DNA from 3 places in the Streptomyces sp. NPDC032198 genome. Region 2 is predicted to be linked to each of the others. Evidence: riboswitches for the same ligand, from Rfam matches in the RefSeq annotation. Region 2 holds a riboswitch; each other region holds the start of a gene.
The links. Region 2 has a riboswitch for thiamine pyrophosphate ahead of AB0E78_RS28205 (thiamine ABC transporter substrate-binding protein). Riboswitches for the same ligand answer to the same signal wherever they lie in the genome.
Positions count from the first base shown of each region.

Region 1: another riboswitch for thiamine pyrophosphate. It lies ahead of thiM (hydroxyethylthiazole kinase); the one in region 2 lies ahead of AB0E78_RS28205 (thiamine ABC transporter substrate-binding protein).
Region 3: another riboswitch for thiamine pyrophosphate. It lies ahead of thiO (glycine oxidase ThiO); the one in region 2 lies ahead of AB0E78_RS28205 (thiamine ABC transporter substrate-binding protein).

Region 1 is NZ_JBEZVL010000008.1:354,778-360,273, reverse strand. Features, by position in the region: gene AB0E78_RS23435 (helix-turn-helix transcriptional regulator) at 1-1,759, shown strand, start outside; gene AB0E78_RS23430 (class I SAM-dependent methyltransferase) at 2,113-2,853, shown strand; TPP riboswitch at 3,178-3,303, shown strand; gene thiM (hydroxyethylthiazole kinase) at 3,351-4,130, shown strand; gene thiE (thiamine phosphate synthase) at 4,364-5,002, shown strand; gene thiD (bifunctional hydroxymethylpyrimidine kinase/phosphomethylpyrimidine kinase) at 4,999-5,496, shown strand, end outside.
Region 2 is NZ_JBEZVL010000011.1:90,100-95,595, forward strand. Features, by position in the region: gene AB0E78_RS28195 (ABC transporter ATP-binding protein) at 1-46, opposite strand, end outside; gene AB0E78_RS28200 (iron ABC transporter permease) at 46-1,656, opposite strand; gene AB0E78_RS28205 (thiamine ABC transporter substrate-binding protein) at 1,725-2,819, opposite strand; TPP riboswitch at 2,903-3,020, opposite strand; gene rlmN (23S rRNA (adenine(2503)-C(2))-methyltransferase RlmN) at 3,075-4,181, opposite strand; gene AB0E78_RS28215 (hypothetical protein) at 4,331-4,789, shown strand; gene AB0E78_RS28220 (phosphatidate cytidylyltransferase) at 4,876-5,496, opposite strand, start outside.
Region 3 is NZ_JBEZVL010000001.1:416,222-421,717, reverse strand. Features, by position in the region: gene pknB (Stk1 family PASTA domain-containing Ser/Thr kinase) at 1-1,338, opposite strand, end outside; gene AB0E78_RS01975 (thiazole synthase) at 1,430-2,224, opposite strand; gene thiS (sulfur carrier protein ThiS) at 2,231-2,449, opposite strand; gene thiO (glycine oxidase ThiO) at 2,446-3,636, opposite strand; TPP riboswitch at 3,634-3,746, opposite strand; gene AB0E78_RS01960 (FAD-dependent oxidoreductase) at 3,931-5,097, shown strand; gene AB0E78_RS01955 (Rv2175c family DNA-binding protein) at 5,189-5,496, shown strand, end outside.

The DNA of each region.
Region 1 (5,496 bases), on a different contig from region 2:
CGCCTGCTGTCGTGGAACCGTCGCGCGCGCCCTGCACACCGCGCTGGCCCAGGAGTCCCCGGACCTGGCCGTCGCCGAAGACACCGCGCACACGGCGGCCATGGCCCGCGCGGTGGGCGAACGTCTGCGCGCGGCCGAGCTGTTGTTCCTCGCCGCGCGCCTTACTCCCGCCGATCGGCACCGGCTGCGCCTGGACCGCCTCGCCGAGGCGGCGCAGGAGGCAGCGGCCGGTGGCTCTGCCGCGCTGTCCCGCCTGGCGGCGGACCGCATCGTGGCGGAACACGGCGCTCCCGCCCAGCAGGTGCACGCCCTGCTGTCCGTGGTCGACGCGCACGGTCAGGACACCGCCGGCACGCGCCCGTTGCTGGCCACCGCCCGCAGAACCGCCGCCCAGGACCCCGCGTTGCTCGCCGCCGTCGAACTACGCGCCGCCGTGCAGGCCAACCTCTCCGGCGAGGATGCGACAAGCGCCCTGCACCACGCACAGGCCGCCACCGGCCTGGCCGAGACAGCTCGCGACATCCCGCTGGAGGCGGCCGCGCTCACGATGACCGCCCGGATGCAGCGCGTCCTGGGCCATCTCGACACCGCCACGGCCACCTTGGACCGGGCACTGGCGCTGGCCGTGCCGCCCGCGCGGCTGGGGATCCGCAACAGCCCCCAGTACCTCGCCGCCCGCCACGCGGTGTTCGACGCCCGCCTGCCCGAGGCCCGCGCTCTCCTCCTGCAGCTGATGCCCCCGGCCCAGGAGTGCGGTGAGCCGGAGGACCTGGTGGACCTGTGGCGCAGCCTCGCCGAGGTCGAGGCAGGGCGTGGTGCCTGCGGTCAGGCGCTGCGCTGGTCGGCGCGCGCCGTCGACCTCACGGCGGCGGCAGGCCTGTCACCCGGTCCCGCTTGGTATACGGCGGCCATGGCCGAGGCCGGCGGCGGCAGTTTCGCCCATGCACTGCGCTACGCCGCCCACGGCGTGCGCGCCTCGCGCGAGGAACAGGATGCGCTGCACACCACACGCGGCCTGTGGGCCCTGGGGGCTGCGCTTCTGCACACCGGTCGCGTCGAGAAGGCCGCCGCGACGTTGTCGGAGGTCGCGGAGCTGGAGTCGCGCTCGGGGGCCGCTGATCCGGCGGTGCTGCGCTGGCAGGGGGACGCGGTGGAGGCGTACGCGCTCTGCGGTCGTACGGACGAGGCCCGCGGTCTGCTGGAGCACATGCAGGAACGGGTGGGAGCGCACCCCGCGCACGCCGCTCTGCGCGCAGCGCTGACCCGCGCCCGAGGCCTGTGCCGCTACCTCGACGGTGCCGACGCCGTCGAAGAGGCCGCGGAACTCCTGGCGGACGCTGCCCACGGTTTCGCCGCGCTCGGCCTCCCCGTCGAGGAGGGCCGCACCCACCTGCTGCGCGGCCGTGTCGAGCGCCGCCGTCGGCGTGCCGCCGCTGCGCGAACGGCGTGGGAAAGGGCTCGTACGCTCTTCGAGGACGCCGAAGCACGCCCCTGGACCGCGCTCGCGAACAACCACCTGACCCACCTGACAGGCCATCCCTCCGCACCCAGCAGCTCGGCTCCGCCGACGCCCCAGCGTCTGACCGAACACGAGTTGCATCTGGCCGAACTCGTGCGCACCGGCGCGACGAACCAGGAAGCGGCCCAGCAGATGTTCATCTCGGTCAAGACCGTAGAAACCGTGCTGAGCCGCATCTACCGCAAACTCGGCATCCGCTCCCGCACCCAACTCGCCACCGCGCTCACCCGTGACCGCTGACCGCTGCGCGGTGACGCTCCGACGACGAGGGCCACCGGGGTCACCGATGCGCCGAGCCGCCCAGGGCGTCGCGGCCCTGCTCAAACGGCACGGCTGGACCTGCCAGCTCCCCGCCCGCCGGGCCCTGGAACCTCCACGGTGTCTTCGAGCTGACCGTTCTTGTCCACTATCGAGTAGAAGTTGCGATGGACCGTCACGTCGGCGATACCAACCGACCGACGCTCACCACCGTCGAGGGGCACACGCATGATCTGCTCGCCGTCGGCAAAGCGCCGGGGAAGCAACCGAGGCGAGGGCCGCCCAGTGCCATAATCGTGTTGACCGCCCCCGGCAGGCAGTGCTGGAGTCGGCGCGTGGACAGCATCCCCGCCAACCGGCGGCTCTGGAACCAGATCAGCAGCGCCTACCAGCACGAGCACGACCCGCAAATCGGCGCCACACCCCGGCTGTGGGGCATGTACTCCATCCCCGACGCGCACCTGCACGCCCTGGGCGACGTCACCGGCAAGCGCGTCCTCGAACTCGGCTGTGGCGCCGGCCAGTGGTCCAGGGCGCTCGCCGCCGAGGGTGCCTCCGTGGTCGGGATCGACCTGTCCGAAGCCCAACTCGCCGCAGCGGCCCGCGCGATGGGAGCCGTCCGCTACCCGCTGGTGCAAGGCGCCGCCGAACAACTCCCCTTCGCCGCCGACAGCTTCGACCTGGTGTTCTGCGACTTCGGTGGGCTCAGCTGGGCGCCCCCGCACCTGGCCGTCCCGCAGGCCGCACGCGTCTTGGGCCGAGGCGGGCGCCTGGTGTTCAACGTCGCCAGCCCTTGGTTCGAAGCTTGCTACGACGAAGCCGCCAGCCGCGTGACCACGACGCTGCAGAAGGACTACTTCGGGCTGAGCGCCATCGCCGAAGACGACGGCGCGACCAGCTATCAGCTCACCTACGGCGACTGGGTCAAGGTCCTGCGCGGCGCGGGTCTCATCATCGACGACCTCATCGAGCCGCGGCCCGAACTCGGAACACCCAACGGCTACAACGAAACCGACCCTCCCGACTGGGCACACCGCTGGCCGGCGGAACTGCTCTGGGTAACCCACAAACCATAAGTTCCGCCGTGCCGAGACGTGAAGCCCGGTGGGCCAACCGCCGAGCTTGGAGAGATCTCCCATTGCAAAGGTTGACGGGTTGACGAAATCTGGAGCTATGCAGGATCGCATCGGTCAGGTGGTCGCGGGATTCACCGACGCACTGCACAGCCTCAGAGACCTCGTCACGGACCTCCCGCCCGGCGAGCAATACGACACGGGCTACGAGTCTGCGCCCAGAGTGTGCACCAGGGCGGCGGCCTTGTCAGTTCCTCCGGCAGAGCCGTGTCCTGCCGTGCGGTGCCCCGAGTGCGAACTCCCGTTCCCGGGGGAGGTACATTGCGTGGTGACCACCGCGGGAGCTCGGGAGTAGCCGGGCTGAGAGGGCGGACGGGACTTGCTCCCCTTTCCGCCGACCGCATGAACCTGGACCGGGTAATGCCGGCGTAGGAAGAGTGTTGACGATGGATGCTGCCTCCGTACCTGCCCAGAACGGCCCTGCCGTTTCCCGTGATGCCGTGGCGGACGTGATCGCGTCGCTGCGGAGCTCCGCACCCCTTGTGCACTGCCTGACCAACGTCGTGGTGTCGCAGTTCACCGCGAACGTGCTGCTCGCGGCGGGGGCCTCCCCCGCGATGGTGCACAGCCCGCAGGAGGCCGGAGCACTGGCCCGGGTGGCCGGGGGCGTCCTGATCAACCTGGGGACGGTCACGTCCGCGACGGCCGAGGCGATGCGCGTCGCGGTCAAAGAAGCGGCCGGGGCCGGGCGCCCGTGGGTGCTCGACCCGGTGGCGGTCGGCGCGCTGCCCTGGCGCACCGGCCTGGCCCGCGAACTCCTGGAGATCGCGCCTCCAGCGGTCATTCGCGGCAATGCTTCCGAGATCCTGGCCCTGGACAGCGGCGGCACGGGCGGGCGCGGCGTGGACAGCACGGACGCCCCCGAGGCGGCGCTGGACGCGGCCGGCGGGCTGGGCCGGCGCTACGGCTGCGCGGTCGCTGTGAGCGGTCCGGAGGACGTCCTTACGGACGGGACGCGCGTGGTGCGTGTGGCCAATGGTCACCCGCTGCTGCAACGGGTGACGGGTACCGGCTGCTCACTGGGCGCCCTGGTGGCTGCTTGCACGGCCGTCACGGGCGATGCACTGCTGGCCGCCACTGCCGCGTCGGGCCTGCTCACCGTGGCCGCGGAGAGTGCCGCCACGCGCTCGACGGGGCCCGGCACGTTCGCGGTCGCACTGATCGATGCACTGTACGAGCTCAGCCCGGACCGGCTCGCCGAGGCTCTCAACCTGCGCTGAGCGCAGCGGTGTTGCCGGGTTGGCAGCGAGCGGTCGGCCGAACGCCACCTGCTGAACAGCCTCCGCCGACCTGGGGTGCGACCCCACCACCAAGTGCGTCAGACCCCGCAGACGCACACCCTCGCCCCTGCGGACAACTCAAGGTTCCTGCACGTCAGGGCCCTGCCTTTCCCTGCACCTCCCGATGCGTTTCCCCCGCCCTTCCCCGGCCGGGAGACCCCAAGGAGCAACCCATGCGACCACCACTTGACCTATCCCTGTATCTCGTCACCGACACCCGGCTCTGCGGCGACCGTGGTGTCGCGGCCACAGTGGCGGCCGCCGTCAAGGGCGGTGTGACCGCTGTCCAGTTGCGCGATCCGGACGCGGACGCCCGCACGCTGTGCGCGCTGGGCCGGAGGATCCAGGCCGAACTCGCCGGCACCGGTGTCCCCTTGATCGTCAATGATCGTCTGGATGTGGCGGTCTGGTTGGACGCGGACGGCGTCCACCTGGGGCAGCGGGACCTCTCCCCCACGACCGCCCGGCAGCGGCTCGGCCCCCATGCCTACATCGGCCTGTCCGTCAGCCGTCCCGGGCAGCTGGCGCACGTACCGGATGCCGTCGACCACCTCGGTGTCGGTCCGGTGTTCCCGCAGTCCACCAAGCCAGACGCGGACGCCCCGCTCGGCCTGGGAGGCCTGGCCCGGATCGTCCAGGAGAGCCCGCTGCCATGCGTGGCCATCGGCGGGATCGGCGCATCCGAGGCCGCCGCGGTCAGGGCAAGCGGTGCGGCCGGGCTCGCTGTCGTCAGCGCGGTCTGCGGACAGTCCGACCCCGAGGCCGCAGCGCACTCCCTCATCCGCACCCTGCGCCAGGAGGTCCCCGCGTGACCAGCCCGCCCATCGCCCTCAGCATCGCCGCCAGCGACCCCTCCGGCGGCGCCGGCATCCAGGCCGACCTGAAGGCGTTCTCCGCCAACGGCGCCTACGGAACAGCAGTCCTGACCGCCCTGACCGCACAGAACACCCAGGGCGTCACCGGCATCCATGCCGTGCCTGCGGCGTTCGTCACCGAGCAGCTCGACACGCTGTTCGCCGACGTCCGGGTGGACGCCGTCAAGATCGGAATGCTGGCCGACGCCGCCATCGCCGCAGCCGTCGCGGACGCGCTGGAGCGCCACCGCCCCCGCTACGTCGTCCTGGACCCCGTCATGGTCTCGACCAGCGGTCACCGCCTCCTGGAGGCCGATGCGGTAACCGTGCTGCGCGAGCGTCTCCTGCCTCTCGCCGACCTCATCACCCCCAACCTCCCCGAGGCCGGCGACCTCCTCGGCATCGCCGCCGCCAAGAACCGCACCGACGCCATCGAGCAGGCCCACGCGCTC
Region 2 (5,496 bases):
CCGCACCCTGCCCCGACCCCACACCCACACCCACACCCACACCCATCAGAACTCCCCAGTCGTGCGGTCGGTACGGAGGCGTTCGAGCAGTAGCAGCGACACCGCGCACACCACCATCAAGATCGTCGAAAGTGCCATCGCCTGCCCGTAGTTGAGCTCACCGGCCCGCCCCAGGAGGCGGGCCACGGCGACCGGCAGGGTCGGGTTGTCCGGCCGCGCGATGAACACCGTCGCGCCGAACTCCCCCAGGGACACGGCGAAGGCGAACCCGGCGGCGATCAGCAGTGCCCGTCTCACCATCGGCAGATCGACCTCACGCCACGCCCGCAGCGGCGACGCTCCGAGCACGGCGGCCGCCTCGCGCAGGCGTCCGTCCACCGCGCGCAGGACGGGAAGCATGGTGCGTACGACGAAGGGCACGCCCACCAGCGCCTGCGCGAGCGGCACCAGGATCCACGTGGACCGAAGGTCCAGCGGCGGCTTGTCCAGCGTGATCAGGAACCCGAAGCCGACCGTCACCGCGGACACCCCGAGCGGCAGCATCAGCAGCGCGTCGAAGCCGCGCACCAGGCGGCCGGCCCTCCGGGTGAGCGCCGCCGCCGCGAGCCCGCCGACCACCAGGGCGATGGCGGTGGCGGCGAGCGCGTACTGGAGCGAATTCCACACGGCCTCGATCGGCGGGACGAGGAAGGCCCCGCCCTCCGCCGATGTCAGTTCCTTGTAGTAGGTGAAGCCGTAGCCGTCGGGGGTGCTCAGTGACCGCTCGATCAGGACCCCGAGCGGCAGCAGGATCAGCACGGCGATGGTGAGCATGACCCCGCCCAGCAGCGCCCACTGCCCCGCGCCGCGCGGCCGCCGCGCCACCCCGGACGCGTCGACGAGCTTCAGCGCACTCTCCCGCCTGCGCACCGTCCACGCGTGCACGGCGAGGATCAAGCCCACCGCCACGAACTGAACGATCGTCAGGACGGCGGCCGTGGACAGGTCGAGGAGCTGGGCGGTCTGCCGGTAGATCTCGACCTCGAGGGTCGAGTACGCGGGCCCGCCGAGGATCTGCACCACACCGAACGAGGTGAAGGTGAACAGGAAGACCATGAGCGAGGCGGCGGCTACCGCGGGCCCGAGCGCGGGCAGCGTCACGGTCCGCCACGCGGTCCACCGCGAGGCGCCGAGCATCCGCGCGGCCTCTTCCTGGCGCGGGTCGAGCTGCGACCAGAGCCCGCCCACCGTCCGTACGACGACGGCGTAGTTGAAGAAGACGTGCGCGAGCAGGATCGCCCACACAGTCGTGTCGAGGCGCACGCCCCACATCTCGTCGAGCAGCCCGCCCCGGCCGAGCAGCGCGAGGAACGCGGTCCCGACGACGACCGTCGGCAGCACGAACGGCACCGTGACGACCGCCCGGAGCACCTGCTTGCCCCTGAACTCGAAGCGCGCGAAGACATACGCGCCGGGGAGCGCGATCAGCAGCGTGAGCGCGGTCGACGCGAGCGCCTGCCAGGTGGTGAACCACAGCACGTGCCGGACGTCGGACTGCCCGACGACCTCCGCGATCCGCCCGAACTGCCACGCCCCGCCCACCTTCAAGCCGCGCGCGACGATCGCGGCGACCGGATAGGCGAAGAAGACCGCGAAGAACGCGACGGGCACGGCCATCAGACCGAGCCGCGCCGCGCCCCCGCGCGAGCGCCCCTTACGGGAAGCGCTCCCCTTAGGGGATCCGCTTACTTCAGTACGAGCGAGGTCCACGACTTGACCCACTGATCACGGTTGTCGGCGATCTTCTTCGGGTCCATGGTCTCCGGGTCGTCGACCTTCACGCCGTGCTTGACGAACAGCTCGGGCAGCTCGGTCTTCTCCCGCACCGGGTTCACGAACATGTTCAGCGGCATGTCCTTCTGGAACTCGGCGCCGATCAGGAAGTCGAGCAGCGCCTTGCCGCCCTTCTCGTTCTTGGCGTTGCTGAGCAGACCCGCGTACTCGACCTGCCGGAAGCAGGTGCCGGTCGCGACGCCGGTCGGCGCCTGCTTGGGCTGCGGCTTGGCGTAGAGCACCTCGACGGGCGGCGACGAGGCGTACGAGACGACGAGCGGCCGGTCGCCCTTGGCCTTCTTGCCGCCGGCGGACCCGGAGAACTCTTCGTTGTAGGCCTGCTCCCAGCCGTCGACGACCTTGACGCCGTTGGCCTTGAGCTTCTTCCAGTAGCCCTGCCAGCCGTCGTCGCCGTACTGCGCGGCGCTGCCGAGCAGGAATCCGAGGCCGGGCGAGGAGGTCGAGGCGTTCTCGGTGACCAACAGGTCCTTGTAGGCGGGCTTGGTCAGATCCGCGAAGGACTTCGGCGGCGCCAGCTTCTTGTCGGCGAAGTACTTCTTGTCGTAGTTGACGCAGATGTCGCCGCTGTCGACGGGCGTCACCCGGTGCTTGTCCCCGTCGACCCGGAACTCCGGCCCGACCTTCTCCGAGCCCTTGGCCTCGTACGACTGGAAGAGACCGTTGTCGAGCGCGCGCGAGAGCAGGGTGTTGTCGACGCCGAAGAAGACATCGCCCTGCGGGTTGTCCTTGGACAGGATCGCCTTGTTCACGGCCGCACCGGCGTCGCCGTCCTTCAGCACGTTGACCTTGTAGCCGGAGCTCTTCTCGAACGCCTTCAGTACGTCCTTGGAGACGTTGAAGGAGTCATGGCTGACGAGCGTGACGCTCTTGGAGTCGGCCTTGTCGCCGCTGTCCGACGAGCTGCCGCACGCGGAGAGCGCGACGAGCCCGATGCTCACCGCGACCGCGGTGACCGTGACCTTCTTGGTGGTGCTCACTGAGTTCATTCCTCCTGGAGTGACCAGGAAGAGACGCGGCCCTGCCCGCGGAACAGACCGGATCGGACCGGTCCGCGGGCAGGGCGCAACAGCTTGAGTGATGTCCGAACTTCCTACCCGGAATGACCCGGGCAAGGTTCAGAGGGTCTGCGGCCAACCTGTCCTTGGCTGCCGCACTCTCAGCGCTGTGGCGCTCCCCTGTCGGAATATGAAGATGTGTTCCGGCTATGAAGATGTGTTTCGGCCAGCCTATCGCCCGGCGGGCTAGCGCTCCGACGCGGCGAGCTGACCGCACGCCCCGTCGATCTCCTGGCCACGGGTGTCACGAACCGTGACGGGCACGCCATGGGCGGCGATGGCGTCCACGAAGGCCTTCTCGTCCTCGGGCCGCGAGGCCGTCCACTTCGACCCGGGCGTCGGGTTCAGCGGAATGAGGTTCACGTGCACGGGCTTGTTCTTCAGCAGCCGCCCGAGGCGGTCACCGCGCCAGGCCTGGTCGTTGATGTCGCGGATCAGCGCGTACTCGATGGAGAGGCGACGCCCCGACTTGGCGGCGTACTCCCACCCGGCGTCCATCACTTCACGCACGTTCCAGCGCGTGTTGACGGGTACGAGGGTGTCGCGGAGCTCGTCGTCGGGCGCGTGCAGCGAGATGGCGAGGCGGCACTTGAAGCCCTCGTCGGCGAACCGGTGGATGGCGGGCACCAGACCGACGGTCGACACGGTGATGCCACGCTGCGAGAGGCCCACACCGTCCGGCTCGGGATCGGTCAGCCTGCGAATCGCCCCGGTCACCCGGTTGTAGTTGGCAAGAGGCTCGCCCATCCCCATAAACACGATGTTGGAGAGCCGAGCGGGCCCTCCAGGGATCTCCCCGTCCCGCAGCGCGCGCATCCCGTCAACGATCTGGTGCACGATCTCGGCGGTCGACAGATTCCGGTCGAGCCCGGCCTGCCCGGTGGCACAGAACGGACAGTTCATCCCACACCCGGCCTGCGACGAGATGCACATCGTCACGCGGTCCGGATAGCGCATGAGCACGGACTCGACGAGCGTCCCGTCGAAGAGCCGCCACAGCGTCTTGCGCGTGGTGTCGTCGTCACAGCTGATGTGCCGCACCACGGACATCAGCTCGGGAAGCAGCGCCTCCTGAAGCTTCTGACGTGAACCGGCGGGAATGTCGGTCCACTGCTCCGGGTCGTGCGCGTACCGCGCGAAGTAGTGCTGCGAAAGCTGCTTGGCGCGAAACGGCTTCTCGCCGGCAGCGGCAACGGCTTCCTTGCGCTCGGCGGGCGTGAGGTCGGCGAGATGCCGCGGCGGCTTCTTGGCTCCGCGGGGCGCGACAAAGGTGAGTTCTCCGGGTACAGGCATGGTCCTTCCAGTGTCGCAGACGATGAGAGCCCTCCCCTGTCCACCCACGGCGGCGCTGAGAACCGGTCGGCCGAAGGTCTGTCATGTGCCTGACATAGATCACTAGAGTCTTCCCTGACAACATCAACTTCGCTGGAGGTAATCAGCACGTGTTGAATCAAACGGGGAAGGCGCTCTTGATCGGCGCCACCGCGGCGCTCGCCGTGACGACCGCGGCACCGGCCCACGCCGGGACCGGGGTCCGGGCCGCGGCGGTCAGCAAGCACCAGGAAGTGCGCTGCGTGAAGCAGAGCGGCAGGACCTGCGCTTACTCGGTCTCCTTCTTCTACTGGAACAAGAAGGGGTCCACCAAGCGTGGCCTGAACTACGTCCAGTCGGCCAGGTCTCCGTACAAGGCGGGTAAGGCCCGCTGGCTGTACAAGCAGCCGGGCGGCTCGACCCACGTCGGCAAGAGCTGGCGCAAGGCCCACTCGGTTCCGCACGGCAACGCCGCCGAGGTCGAGTGGGGCAAGGTCGGGACCACCACGGGGCCCAAGCTCCGCAAGGGCACGCTGGTCTGTGTGCAGTGGAAGAACCTCTCGCAGAAGGCGTGCCACAAGCTGAAGTAAGCGGCGTACGGCACACTGCGCGCGGCATGCGAAAAGGGGCTCGCCGTCCAGCTGGACGGCGAGCCCCTCACGTACACAAGCGCAGGTCAGCCGGACCCGACGAAGATGACCAGCAGCAGCCAGACCACCGGTGCGGTCGGCAGCAGTGAGTCGAGGCGGTCCATGATGCCGCCGTGTCCCGGCAGCAGCGTGCCCATGTCCTTGATGCCGAGGTCACGCTTGATCATCGACTCGCCCAGGTCCCCGAGCGTCGCGCTCGCGGCGACCGCGAGGCCGATGAGCAGCCCCTGCCACCACGTGCCGCCGTCGATCAGGAACTCCATGCACAGCGCGCCACCCGCCATCGCGAACGTCACCGCTCCGACCAGGCCCTCGCGGGTCTTGCCGGGGCTGATGCGCGGGGCGAGCTTGTGCTTGCCGAAGCGCCAGCCGATCGCGTACGCCCCGGTGTCGCTGACCACGGTCAGGAGCAGGAACGTGAGCACCCGCATCGCGCCGTCGTCCGCGGTGAGCATCATCGCCACGAACGTGGCGAGGAACGGGACGTAGAACGCCGCGAAGACGCCTGCCGTGACGTCCTTCAGATAGCCCTCGGGCGGCTCGGTCATCCGCCAGACGAGCACCGCGAGCGCGGTGAGCGCCATGGCGACCCAGGCGCCCTCGGGCCCACGGACGTATCCGGCGACGACCATGGCGGCGCCGCCCAC
Region 3 (5,496 bases), on a different contig from region 2:
GATCCGCGCGCCCGCCTTCGGGTCGGTGGCCATGACCGTGCCGCGCTTGTCCGTGTCGCTGTACGCGTGCTTGACGTCGTTCACTTCGAGCCCGGCTTCGTCGAGGCGCTTCTTGGCCTCCGACTCGGTCTTCGCCAGGAGCGGCGGGACCTTCGTGAACTGGCCGGAGTTGATGTACCAGACACCGGCGCCGAGGCCCAGCGCGAGGAGCACGGCGGCGATCACCGTCATCATGCGGCGGCGCGGGTTGGGGCGCCCGCGGCCGGGGGCGGCCGGCGGGGCGGGCGGCGGCGTCGCCAGGATGCTCGTGCGGTTGAGCTGGTCCTGCCGGTTCTGCCGGTCCTCGTCCGCGGCCGTGGCGCCGTCCGTGGGGAGCGGCAGCTGTACGGGCCGCCCCGCGCGTGGGATCACGTTCGTACGGTCGTCGGAGTTGTCGTGGCCGTCGCTTCCGCTCGCCGTGAGCGCCTGCGGCGGCACCGCGTCCAGCTGCTCCACGGAGAGCGCGGCCCGCGCCGCCCTGGCCTGCCCGAGGAGCGCCACCGCGTCGTACGGGCGGACGTCGGGTGTGCGGGCGGTGGCGGAGGCGACCAGCTCGTCGAGCTCGACGGGGAGCCCCGGAACGACCGCCGACGGGGGCGGTACGTCTTCGTGGAGGTGCTGGTAGAGCACCTGGGCGGGGGACTCACCGGAGTGCGGCTTGGCGCCGGTCAGCATTTCGTAGAGCACGACCCCGCACGCGTACACGTCCACACGCGTGTCGGACGTGCCGTGTTCTATCTGCTCGGGAGCGAGATAGGAGACGGTGCCGAGGACCGTGCCGGTCGTGTTCGTGACGGTGTCCACCGCGCGCACGAGCCCGAAGTCGGCGACCTTGACCCGGCCATCATCCCCTATGAGGACGTTCTCCGGCTTCATGTCGCGGTGCACGAAGCCCGCGCGGTGCGCGGCGCCGAGCGCGGCGAGGACCGGCTCCAGGATGTCGAGGGCCGCGCGCGGCTGCAGGGCGCCGCGATCGCGGAGCACGTCACGCAGGGTGCATCCCGCGACGTACTCCATCGCGAGATAGACGTACGCACCGTCGGCGCCCTGGTCGTACACCCCCACCACGTTCGGGTGCGAGAGCCGGGCGATCGACTTCGCCTCGCGGATGAAGCGCTCGACGAATGAGACGTCGGCGGCCAGCGTCGGGTGCATCACCTTGAGCGCGAGCACGCGGTCGAGGCGGGTGTCCACGGCCCGGTAGACCGTGGCCATCCCGCCGACCGCGATCCGCCCGTCCACGCGGTAGCGGCCGTCGAGCACCTGCCCGACGAGCGGGTCCTGAAGGGTCGTGTCCACGCAGGGAGTCTACGAGCCACCGCTGACACCGTTGCCCGCCCGGTCGGACTCGGGCCCCGACTGCAGCCGAGCTGTAACAGGGGCGGGACGCTCAGAACGCGGGCCGCTCCGGGTCGAGCCGGGCCATTCCCTCCACGGGCGAGGACGCCTCGGCGAAGTGGCGCCGGGGAATGCGCCCCGCACGGTACGCGAGCCGTCCGGCCTCGACGCCGTGCCGCATGCCCTCGGCCATCAGGACCGGTTCCTGCGCCCGGGTAACAGCGGAGGCGAGCATCACACCCGCGCACCCCAGTTCCATCGCGAGCGCCGCGTCGGACGCCGTGCCCGCCCCCGCGTCCAGGATCACCGGCACGCCCGCGCGCTCGACGATCAGCTGGAAGTTGTGCGGGTTGCGGATGCCGAGCCCCGAGCCGATGGGGGAGCCCAGCGGCATGATCGCCGCGCAGCCCACGTCCTCCAGCTTCCGGGCAAGCACCGGGTCGTCGTTCGTGTACGGGAGGACCGTGAAGCCGTCGTCGACGAGGGTCTCGGCGGCGTCGATGAGCTCGATCGGGTCGGGAAGCAGCGTGCGCTCGTCCGCGATGACCTCCAGCTTGACCAGGTCGGTGCCGAGCGCCTCCCGCGCGAGCCGGGCGGTCAGGACGGCCTCGCCCGCGGTGAAGCAGCCCGCCGTGTTCGGCAGCACACGGATGCCGAGGCGGTCCAGGACGGAGAGCACGGAGCCCTGCACGCCGGGATCGAGGCGGCGCATCGCGACCGTCGTCAGCTCCGTCCCGGAGGCGACGAGGGAGCGTTCCAGGACGTCGAGGCTCGGCGCACCGCCCGTACCCATGATCAGTCGGGAGGAAAGGGTGAGCCCGCCGATGGCGAAGGGATCGTCTGCCATGTCGGTTCAGCCTCCTTGTACGGCTGTGAGGACCTCGACGCGGTCGCCGTCATTGAGCGGGGTGTCAGACCAGCGCGTGCGCGGGACGACGGTTTCGTTGAGGGCGGCGGCGACGCCGGACGGGGCCGTGGTCAGGGTGGCGACGAGGGCGTCGAGCGTGGTGCCCGCGGCAACGTCGCGTGCTTCTCCGTTGACGGAGACGGCTGTCACTGCTGGGAGGGTCATGCGGGCTGCTCCATGAAGCGCTGCGTGCGGGGGGTGCCGGCGAAGCGCAGAGGGGTGAACCCCCGCGCCTCGTCGGGCAGTTCGCCGGTGGTCAGGGCGTGCGCCATGACGTCACCGGTGACGGGCGTCAGAAGGACGCCGTTGCGGTAGTGCCCGGTGGCCAGCTGGAGGCCGGGGAGCGCGGTCGGGCCGAGCAGCGGCGCGTTGTCGGGGGAGCCGGGGCGCAGGCCCGCGCGGGTCTCCGTCAGCGGCAGTTCCGTGATGCCGGGTACGAGCTCGTGGGCGTCCCGCAGCAGCTCGTACACGCCGCCCGCCGTGACCGTCGTGTCCCAGCCGAGTTCCTCGCTGGTCGCGCCGACGACGAGCTCGCCGTTCTCGCGCGGCACCAGGTAGACGTGGCTGCCACGCACCACGGCGCGCACGGTGCGGCTCAGGAACGGCGCGTACCGCTGCGGCACCGTGAGCCGCAGCACCTGCCCCTTCACGGGGCGTACTGGCGGCAGGACACCCTCGGGGACGCCGGAGAGGCGTCCGCTGAGGCTGCCCGCGGCGAGCACGGTCTGACCGGCCTCCAGGGCGGTGCCGTCGGCGAGGACGACTCCGGTGGCCCGGTCCCGTACGACCGAGAGACGGTCCACCCACGCGTGGTGGAAGGCCACGCCCGCCCGCTCGCAGGCCACCAGGAGCGCCGCGGCGAGCCTGCGCGGGTCGATCTGGTGGTCGCCGTCGACGCGCAGTCCGCCCCGGACCCCCGGTGCGAGCATCGGTTCGAGGCGGCGGCACTCGCGCCCGCTCAGCCACTCCGAGGCGAGCCCCGACTGCTGCTGAAGGGCGTGCAGCTCCCGCAGATGGGCACGGTCGTCGGAGTCGAGCGCCACGGCGAGCGTGCCGCACGCGCGGTAGCCGAGATCGCGGCCGCTCGCCTCGGTCAGCTCGGCCGCGAACTCGGGATAGCGCTGCGCGGAGGCCAGATTCAGGCCGAGCAGCGTCTGCTCCCCGTAGTGCAGCTCGGTGACGGCGGCCAGCATGCCCGCGGCGACCTGCGCCGCGCCGCCGCCGGGCTCGGGGTCCACGACCGCGGCGGACAGGCCGCGCTGGGCCGCCCGCCAGGCCGTGACCAGGCCGATGATGCCGCCCCCGACGACAAGGACGTCGGTCGTCTCTCGGGGTGGTGTACGTGGATGCATGGGCGTCCAGCCCCTCCCTTCGCCGGCATGACCCGGATCAGGTTCGTACGGTCGGAGGCCGTCCAGCCTCCCTCTCAGCCCGGTGCGTCCGGGCTCCCGCGAGTGCTCTGCACGGCAACCTTAGCCTTTGGTGTCCCGGGGTAGGTAGGGCAGCTGTGCGGTCAGGAGCAGTGACGGTGTGTCAGAGATCTCCTCGCGGGGCCCTGAGACGCGCGTCGCCCGCCGCCCTAGAGTGATCGGGTGAGTGAGCAGCGGAGGCAGGAAGAGCGCCGGGTCGTCATCGTCGGTGCGGGGATGGCCGGGGTGCAGACCGCCGTGGCCCTGCGCGAGCAGGGGTTCGCCGGGGCGGTCACCCTGATCGGCGCGGAGCCCCATCAGCCGTACGACAGGCCGCCGTTGTCCAAGGCCGTGCTGCTCGGCAAGGCGGAGGGCTCCGCCTTCGACATCGACTTCGAGGCGCTCGGCATCGAGCTGAGCCTGGGCCACGAGGTCACGGGCGTCCGCCCCGCGGACCACGCACTGGACACCGCGTCGGGCCCGGTGCCCTACGACGCCCTCGTCATCGCCACCGGCGCCCGGCCCATCCTGCTGCCCGGCGTCTCCGGGGTCCCCGGCGTCCATCTGCTGCGCACCCTCGACGACGCCGAGCGGCTGCGGCCCGTGCTCGCCGAACAGCACCGCATCGTGGTCGTCGGCGCCGGCTGGATCGGCGCCGAGTTCGCGACCGCCGCACGCGAGGCGGGCTGCTCGGTCACTGTCGTCGAGGCCGCCGCGCGACCGCTGGCCGGGGCGCTGCCCGCGGAGGTCGCGGCGCCGATGACGTCCTGGTACGCCGACTCCGGAGCCGAGCTGCGCACCCACGCGCGCGTGGACCGCGTCGAGCCCGGCAGCGTCCTCCTGGACGACGGCACCCGGCTGCCCGCGGACGCGGTCGTCGTCGGTATCGGCGCACGCCCCGCCACGGACTGGCTCGCGGACTCCGGCATCACCCTGGGCGCCCACCGTGAGGTCCTCGCCGACGACCACCTGCGGACGTCGGAACCCGATGTGTACGCGGTCGGCGACTGCTCCTCCTTCCCTTCGGGAAGGTATGGCGAGCGCCTGCTCGTCCACCACTGGGACAACGCCCTCCAGGGCCCGCGCACGGTCGCGGCGAACATCATCGGCGAGACCCCTTCGGCGTACGACCCGGTCCCGTACTTCTGGTCCGAGCAGTTCGGCCGCTTCGTCCAGTACGCCGGTCATCACGCGTCCGCCGACGAGCTGGTGTGGCGCGGCGACCCCTCGGGGGCGGCCTGGAGCGTGTGCTGGCTCCGGCGGGGCGCCCTGGTCGCCCTCCTCGCGGTGGGCCGCCCCAGGGACCTGGCACAGGGCCGCAAGCTGATCGAGGCGGGCGCCCGCCTGTCCGCCGAGCTGGCGTCGGACCCCGCCGTACCGCTCAAGAAGGCAGTGCTGCCCTAAGCGCTGCCGGGACCGCTGCCGGGACCGCTGCCGGGACCGAGGGGGACCCGCTGCCCGGCCGCTGTCGGTGCCCGGAGCTAGGCTTGTCCCCGTGACCGAGATTGACGCAAAGACTGATGCTCTCGTCCCCGAGTGGCTCCACCTCCCCGACATCGCAGAAATGCTCGACGTCGAGGTGACGCGTGTGCGCCAGCTGGTCAAGGAGGGCCAGCTGATCGCCGTGCGCCGTGGTGAGAACCGCGCGCTCGCCGTGCCGGCGGCCTTCATCGACGGCGACAAGATCGTCAAGGGCCTCACCGGCACCCTGACGCTCCTGCGGGACGACGGCTTCTCCGACGAAGAGATGCTGGAGTGGCTCTTCACCCCCGACCCGACCCTGCCCGGCACCCCCGCGCAGGC